One region of the Nonomuraea sp. NPDC049152 genome, then DNA from elsewhere that is predicted to be linked to it. Evidence: riboswitches for the same ligand, from Rfam matches in the RefSeq annotation. Region 1 holds a riboswitch; the other holds the start of a gene.
What was found. A riboswitch is a leader RNA that binds a small molecule or an ion and turns the genes downstream of it on or off. The one in region 1 is predicted to bind S-adenosylmethionine.
Positions count from the first base shown of each region.

Region 1 (3,401 bases):
CGCAGGTGCCGACCAGCTCGTCCTCGGTCAGCTCCCCGATCTGGGCGAGCGCGCTGATCAAATCCTCGCCCGGGTCCGCCTTGCGGGCGCGGGCGAGGTCCTTGAGGTAGTCGGAGAACTCCGAGGCGGCCCTGACCGCCGTGTGCTGGGCCTCCTGCGAGGGGTTCAGCTCGTACATGCCGCAGATGTCGGCCGACCACGGGCGCAGCAGATGCCTGTCGGCGTCGGGGACGCCGAGCATCTCGGCGATGACGGTGACCGGCAGCGGCTCGGCCACCTCGGCGATCAGGTCGCCGCCGCCCTTCTCGACGAAGTCGTCGACCAGGCCCTCGACGATCGCGCGGACCCTGGGCCGCATCGACTCGACCATGCGGGGCGTGAACGCCTTGGAGACCAGGCGGCGCAGGCGGGTGTGGACGGGCGGCTCGACGTCGAGCATGCCCGCCCTGACCACCCGCCAGAACGGATCCTGGAACTCCGGCTCCGGCTCGCGGCCGAACTCCTCGTGCGTGGCGAGGTGCAGGTAGGACCTGCCAAGGCGGCGATCCCTGAGCAGCGCGTTGACGTCCGCGTGCCTGGCGATCAGCCACTGTCCCGTGGGCTCGAAGAAGCTGACGGGCGCGTCGCGCCGCAGCTCGTCATAGACCGCGTACGGCGAAGCTACAAAATCCGGATTCCAAGGATCAAAGCGCACTACTGCATCTTAGATTCGGCCTTCGCGTGCCTGCTCCGCATCCTGATGTTGAGCAGCTCGACGACCACCGAGAACGCCATCGCGAAGTAGATGTAGCCCTTGGGGATGTGCTGGTCGAAGCCCTCGGCCAGGAGCACGACACCGATCAGCACCAGGAACGACAGCGCCAGCATCTTGATGCTCGGATGCCTGTCAACGAACCTGCTGATCGGCCCCGAGGCGAACAGCATCACCAGCACCGCGACGATGACCGCCGCGACCATCACACCCAGCTCGTCCACCATGCCGACCGCGGTGATGACCGAGTCGAGCGAGAACACGACGTCGAGCACCATGATCTGGAGGATGACCGAGGTGAAGGAGGTCACCTTGCCCTGCTTACCCTCCTTGTCCTTCAGCTCCATGCTCTCGCCGATCTCCAGCACGCTCTTGGCCAGCAGGAACAGGCCGCCGAGGATGAGGATCAGATCTCGGCCCGAGATCTCCTGCCCCAGTACCTCGAAGAGCGGCTCCGTCAGCCGTACCACCCAGGAAAGCCCGAGGAGCAGCAGCAGGCGCGAGACGAGCGCGGCGGCGAGGCCGAGGACCCTGGCCCTGTCGCGCTGCTCGGGCGGGAGCTTCCCGGCCAGGATCGAGATGAAGATGATGTTGTCTATCCCCAGCACGATCTCCAGGGCGACCAGGGTGAAGAACCCGATCCAGATCTGTGGGTCTGCCACCCAGTCCAGCATCATGTGCCTCCTTGTTCGCTGTCCCCATCCCCAACGAGCTCACCGCCCCAGAAGTTCGCGGCTTGCGAAACGGCACCCCATGTCGGTTATAGTTCGGGCGTAGGTCATGAGTGCCAGCGCTTAGCCCCGGCTTGCTGGCCGGCAACCCTCGCGTCCGCGGCGGGGTGCCCCGGGTGAAGACCTGGTCCGCCACGAGGTGTGGCGGGCAAGCGCGGGCTCCGATGCGCCATGGCCAGGGGTCCGATGACCCTAGAAGGGCTGTGCCGTGTCCGTTGCGACGATCTTCAACCCCGTTCAGGTCAAGGTGCTGGGCGAGGACCTCGAGGTGCCCGTCAAGGGTGGTCGCCTGGTCTCCTACGCCAACCTGGACTACGCCGCCAGCGCCCCCTGTCTGGAGCCGGTCAGCGCGGCCGTCGCCGCCGCGCTCCCGGCCTACTCCAGCGTCCACCGCGGCGCGGGCTACGCCTCCCAGCTGACCACCGCCCGCTACGAGCAGGCGCGCCACACCGTCCGCGCCTTCGTCGGCGCCCGCGCCGACGACGCGGTCGTCTTCACCCGCAACACGACCGACGCCACCAACCTGCTGGCCAGGTGCCTTCCCAAGGGCGCCACGACCGTGGTCTTCGACACCGAGCACCACGCGTCCCTACTCCCGTGGCAGCGCGTCGTGCGCCTCGCGCCGCCCGCCTTCCCCGGCGAGGCCGTACGGCAGGCCGACGAGGCGCTGGCCGCCATCGAGGGCCCCAAGCTGCTCGTCGTGACCGCCGCCTCGAACGTGACGGGCGAGCTGTGGCCGATCGCCGCCCTCGCGCACATCGCCCACCGGCACGGCGCCCGCATCCTCGTCGACGCCGCCCAGCTCGTCCCTCACCGCAAGCTCAACCTGACCGCGCTCGACCTCGACTACGTCGCCTTCTCCGGCCACAAGCTCTACGCCCCCTTCGGCGCGGGCGTGCTGGTCGGGCGGCGCGACTGGCTCTCGGACGGCGAGCCGTACCTCAAGGGGGGCGGCGCGGTGAAGTCGGTGGGCACCCTGGCCGACGGCACCACCGAGTGGCACGAGGACGCAGAGCCGAGGCACGAAGCCGGGACCCCGAACGTGCTGGGCGCGATCGCGCTGGCCGCCGCGTGCGACGCGCTCACCGCGACGGGATGGACGCCGCTGGTCCACGAGGAGGAGCGGCTGATCTCCAGGCTGCGTGAAGGGCTGGACGCCGTCGAGGGGGTCCGCGAGCTGTCGCTCTGGGGGCCTGACCACCCGCGGGTCGGCATCGTGTCGTTCGTCGTCGACGGTTACACCGCCAGGCAGGTCGCCGAGGCGCTCTCCACCGAGTACGGCATCGGCGTGCGTGACGGGAAGTTCTGCGCGCACCCGTTCGTGCGGCACCTGCTCGACATCCCCGAGCGCAGGAGCTCGGGCGGAGAGAGCGAGGCACGAGCCAACGAGGACCGAAGCGGGCGCGACAGTCAGAACGACGGCGGCTGCGAGGACGACACCGCGTCGGCCGTCAGGGCCTCGATCGGCATCGGCACGACGGAGGAGCACGTCGACCGGCTCGTCGGCGCGCTGCACGATCTGGTCGCCCGCCGCTAGCTAGGGCCGGGTCGGCGAGTCGGGCGGCAGGTCCTCGTCGCGCCGCGGCTCGTCGAAGATGTCCATGGGGGCGCGCTCGGCCTCTCGCTCGGCCTCGCGCTGCTCGGCCTTCCGCCCGCGGGCGCGTACGAGCAGGCCGTCGGCACCGAAGCGTCCCCCGCCGACCGCCACCAGCAGGAGGCAGGCGGACGCGAGGGCGCCGACCAGCTCCCAGCCGCCGCTCGTCACGAAGATGCCCTTGCCGCCGTGCACGAACACGAAGGCGCCCACCATGTCGACGACCAGCGCGAGCGCCGCCAGGCGCACCAGCAGGCCGACGATCAGAAAGGCGCCGCCCACCAGCTCGGCCGCCGCGGCGAAGGCCGCGGACAGCCCCGCCAGC
Region 1 is NZ_JBEZDO010000019.1:151,587-154,987, forward strand. Features, by position in the region: gene AB0B45_RS30925 (cytochrome P450) at 1-694, opposite strand, end outside; gene AB0B45_RS30930 (TerC family protein) at 694-1,428, opposite strand; SAM riboswitch class IV at 1,528-1,643, shown strand; gene AB0B45_RS30935 (aminotransferase class V-fold PLP-dependent enzyme) at 1,691-3,019, shown strand; gene AB0B45_RS30940 (DoxX family protein) at 3,020-3,401, opposite strand, start outside.

Region 2 (3,401 bases), on a different contig from region 1:
CGAAGACAGCGAGTTGGAGGTAGACGAGCCAGGTGATTCTGTCTCTGGTCAGCCGGTCAGAGGCTGGCAAGTTGCTCGCCGAGCCATCGTCGCGGAGGCAGGGCGGTGGCGGCGGCCTTGAGCCTCGCGCATCGCCGTACCCGCTCCTCCTCCGCCATCTCCAGCCCCGCGCGCAGGGCCTCGGCCGTCTCGCCGACGTCGAAGGGGTTGATCACGAGAGCGTCGGCGCCCAGCTCGGCCGCCGCGCCCGCCTCGCGCGAGAGCACGAGTGCGCAGCGCGGGGACAGGATCGGGCCCTCCTTGGCGACCAGGTTCATGCCGTCGCGGATGGGGTTGACCAGCAGCACGTCGGCCAGGCGGTAGGCGGCGAGAGAGCGCGGGTAGTCGTCGTTGACGTTGAGGATCAGCGGATCCCAGTCCTCGGTGGCGTACTCGTCTTCGATCTCTTTGGCACAGCGTTGCACGGCGGCAGTGTATTCGCGGTATTCGGGCAGGTCGTGGCGGGATGGGTAGGCGAAGGCGAGATGCACCACCCGGCCGTGCCACTCGGGATGGGCGGCGAGGAACTCCCTGTAGGCCAGCAGGCCGCGGACGATGTTCTTCGACAGCTCGGTGCGGTCGATGCGCACGATCAGCCTGCGGTCGCCGACCTGCTCGCGCAGCGCGGCCATGTTCGACTCGACGTCGGGCTCGCAGGCGCGCTTCCACAGCGAATCGCCGTCGACGCCGAGGCCGTGCACGCCGATGCGGGTGGTGCGGCCCTCGTGGCTGACCGACCTGTCGACGACCTTGGCGCCCAGCAGGCTCTGGCAGCAGTCCATGAACGCGTTGGCCCACCGCTCGGTCAGGAACCCCGCGTGGTCGGCGCCCAGGATGCCTTCGAGCACCTCGCGCGCGACCTCGTCGGGCAGCAGCGAGAAGTACTCGGGCGGTGCCCAGGGCGTGTGGCTGAAGTGGCTGATCCGCAGGTCGGGGCGCTCGGCCCGGAGCATCGCAGGGGTGAGCGTCAGGTGGTAGTCCTGCACCATCACCTTGGCGCCGTGGCTGGCCTCCTCGGCCAGCGCCAGCGCGAAGGCGCCGTTGTAGTCGCGGTAGGACTCCCACTCCTTGGTGAACCTTGTGCCGAAATAGGGGGCGTTAGGCGTGTCGTACAGCAGGTGGTTGACGAACCAGAGGGTCGAGTTGGCCACCGCGTTGTACGCGCGGTGGAAGGTCGCAGGCGGGATGTCCAGCATGCGCAACTTGCCGGTGTCATAGCCCGCCTGGTCGAGCCGACCACCGGGGGCCAGCCGTACGGCGCTGCGGTCGCCGTCGGACAGCGCGGCGCACACCCAGAGCACGCCCTCGTCCCTGACCACTCCCGAGAGCCCGGAAACCAGGCCCCCGCCGCCGCGTTTCATGGTCAGGTCGCCGTCGTCGGACACGGTGAAGGAGACAGGGCCACGGTTCGAAGCCACAAGAACGCTGTTCACAACATCCACCATGACCCCGAACATAGGATCTCGCTATGGCCCTAGATGAGCTAACCGAGGAACTGGCCCGCTCCGCCGCGGGCGGCGATCACCGCGCGCTTGGCGAGCTCCTGAAGCGGATCGAGCCCGACGTACTGCGCCACTGCGCCCGTATCCTGCCATATCACCAGGACGCCGAGGAGGCGTGCCAGGACACTTTGCTCGCGGTCGCCCGCAACATCGCCCGTTTCGAGGGCAGGGCGAGGTTCAGCACGTGGCTGCACATCGTGACGGCCAACTGCGCGCGCACCACCTACAGGTCGTTGAAGCGCAGGGCCGCCGAGCAGACCTCGGAGGAGTTGCCCGTGCAGAAGCCCGACGTGCGCAGGGTGAGCGTCATCGCGGGGTCACGGCTCGACCTGCTCGAGGCCATGGAGGCGCTGGAGGCCGACAAGCCCGACCTGGCCCAGGCGCTGGTGCTGCGCGACATCGTCCAGCTCGACTACAACGAGGTGGCCGAGCAACTGGGCATCCCGCTCGGCACCGCCAAGTCGCGGATCCACCAGGCGCGCAAGTACGTTCAGGCCGCGCTCGGTGATACTTATCGTCTCAGCTAGTGAGACGACAGGTCGTGTCACGAGCACGGCCGGGTATGGTGATGCCCATAACTTCATATTGCTCATCCAGAGGGGTGGAGGGACCGGCCCTGCGAAGCCCCGGCAACCCTCCCGGACTGAACTCGTGAAGTGACGAGGCCGGCCGGGACAGGTGCCAATTCCGGTCTGTGGCCAGGGTGGTCGCAGACGAAGATGAGGGAAGGCCTCGCTTCATGTCGCTTGACTTCGGTCCTGCTGTCGCTCTGTCCTGCCGCGAGTGCGGCGCGCGCTACGACCTCGGCCCCAGCTTCGCGTGTCTGGAGTGTTTCGGGCCGCTCGAGGTGGCCTACTCCTTCGGGTCCGTGTCCCGCGCCGACATCGAGGCAGGACCCGCCAACATCTGGCGTTACCGCTCGCTGCTGCCGGTGCCCGTCGACGTGGCGAGCAAGCAGAACATGAACCCTGGCTGGACGAAGCTCGTCAAGGCCGACAATCTGGGCAAGGCGCTCGGCATTCGCGACCTCCACGTGAAGGACGACTCGGGCAACCCCACCCACTCCTTCAAGGACCGCGTGGTCGCCATCGCCGTCGAGGCGGCGCGCAACTTCGGCTTCCACACGCTGTCGTGCTCGTCCACCGGCAACCTGGCCGGCGCGGTGACCGCGGCCGCGGCCCGCGCGGGACTCGACGCCTGCGTGTTCATCCCGGCCGACCTGGAGCAGGCCAAGATCGCCATGGCGCGGGTCTTCGGCGGCAAGCTGGTCGGCATCCAGGGCACCTACGACGAGGTCAACCGCTTCTGCTCCGAGCTCATCGGCGACCCGCTGGGCGACAAGTGGGGCTTCGTCAACGTCAACCTGCGGCCCTACTACGCCGAGGGCTCCAAGACGCTGGCCTACGAGATCGCCGAGCAGCTCGGCTGGAAGCTGCCGGACCAGATCGTCATTCCGGTGGCCTCGGGGTCACAGCTCACGAAGATCGACAAGGGCTTCAAGGAGCTGATCGCGCTCGGGCTGGTCGAGGACGCCCCCTACAAGATCTTCGGCGCGCAGGCGCTCGGCTGCTCGCCGGTCTCCACGGCCTTCAAGGCAGGGCACGACGTGGTGCAGCCGGTCAAGCCCGACACCATCGCCAAGTCGCTGGCCATCGGCAACCCCGCCGACGGGCCCTACGTGCTCGACATCGCCCGCCGTACGGGTGGGGCGGTCGAGGACGTGACGGACGCCGAGGTGGTGTCCGCGATCAAGCTGCTGGCGTCCACGGAGGGCGTCTTCGCCGAGACCGCGGGCGGGGTGACCGTCGGCGTGCTGAAGAAGCTCGTCGACACGGGTCAGCTCGACCCCTCGCTGACCAC
Region 2 is NZ_JBEZDO010000007.1:297,521-300,921, reverse strand. Features, by position in the region: gene AB0B45_RS16350 (hypothetical protein) at 1-70, opposite strand, end outside; gene AB0B45_RS16345 (trehalose-6-phosphate synthase) at 57-1,484, opposite strand; gene AB0B45_RS16340 (RNA polymerase sigma factor) at 1,508-2,068, shown strand; SAM riboswitch class I at 2,128-2,267, shown strand; gene thrC (threonine synthase) at 2,281-3,401, shown strand, end outside.
Region 2: linked by a shared signal. The riboswitch ahead of thrC (threonine synthase) and the one ahead of AB0B45_RS30935 (aminotransferase class V-fold PLP-dependent enzyme) in region 1 are both predicted to bind S-adenosylmethionine.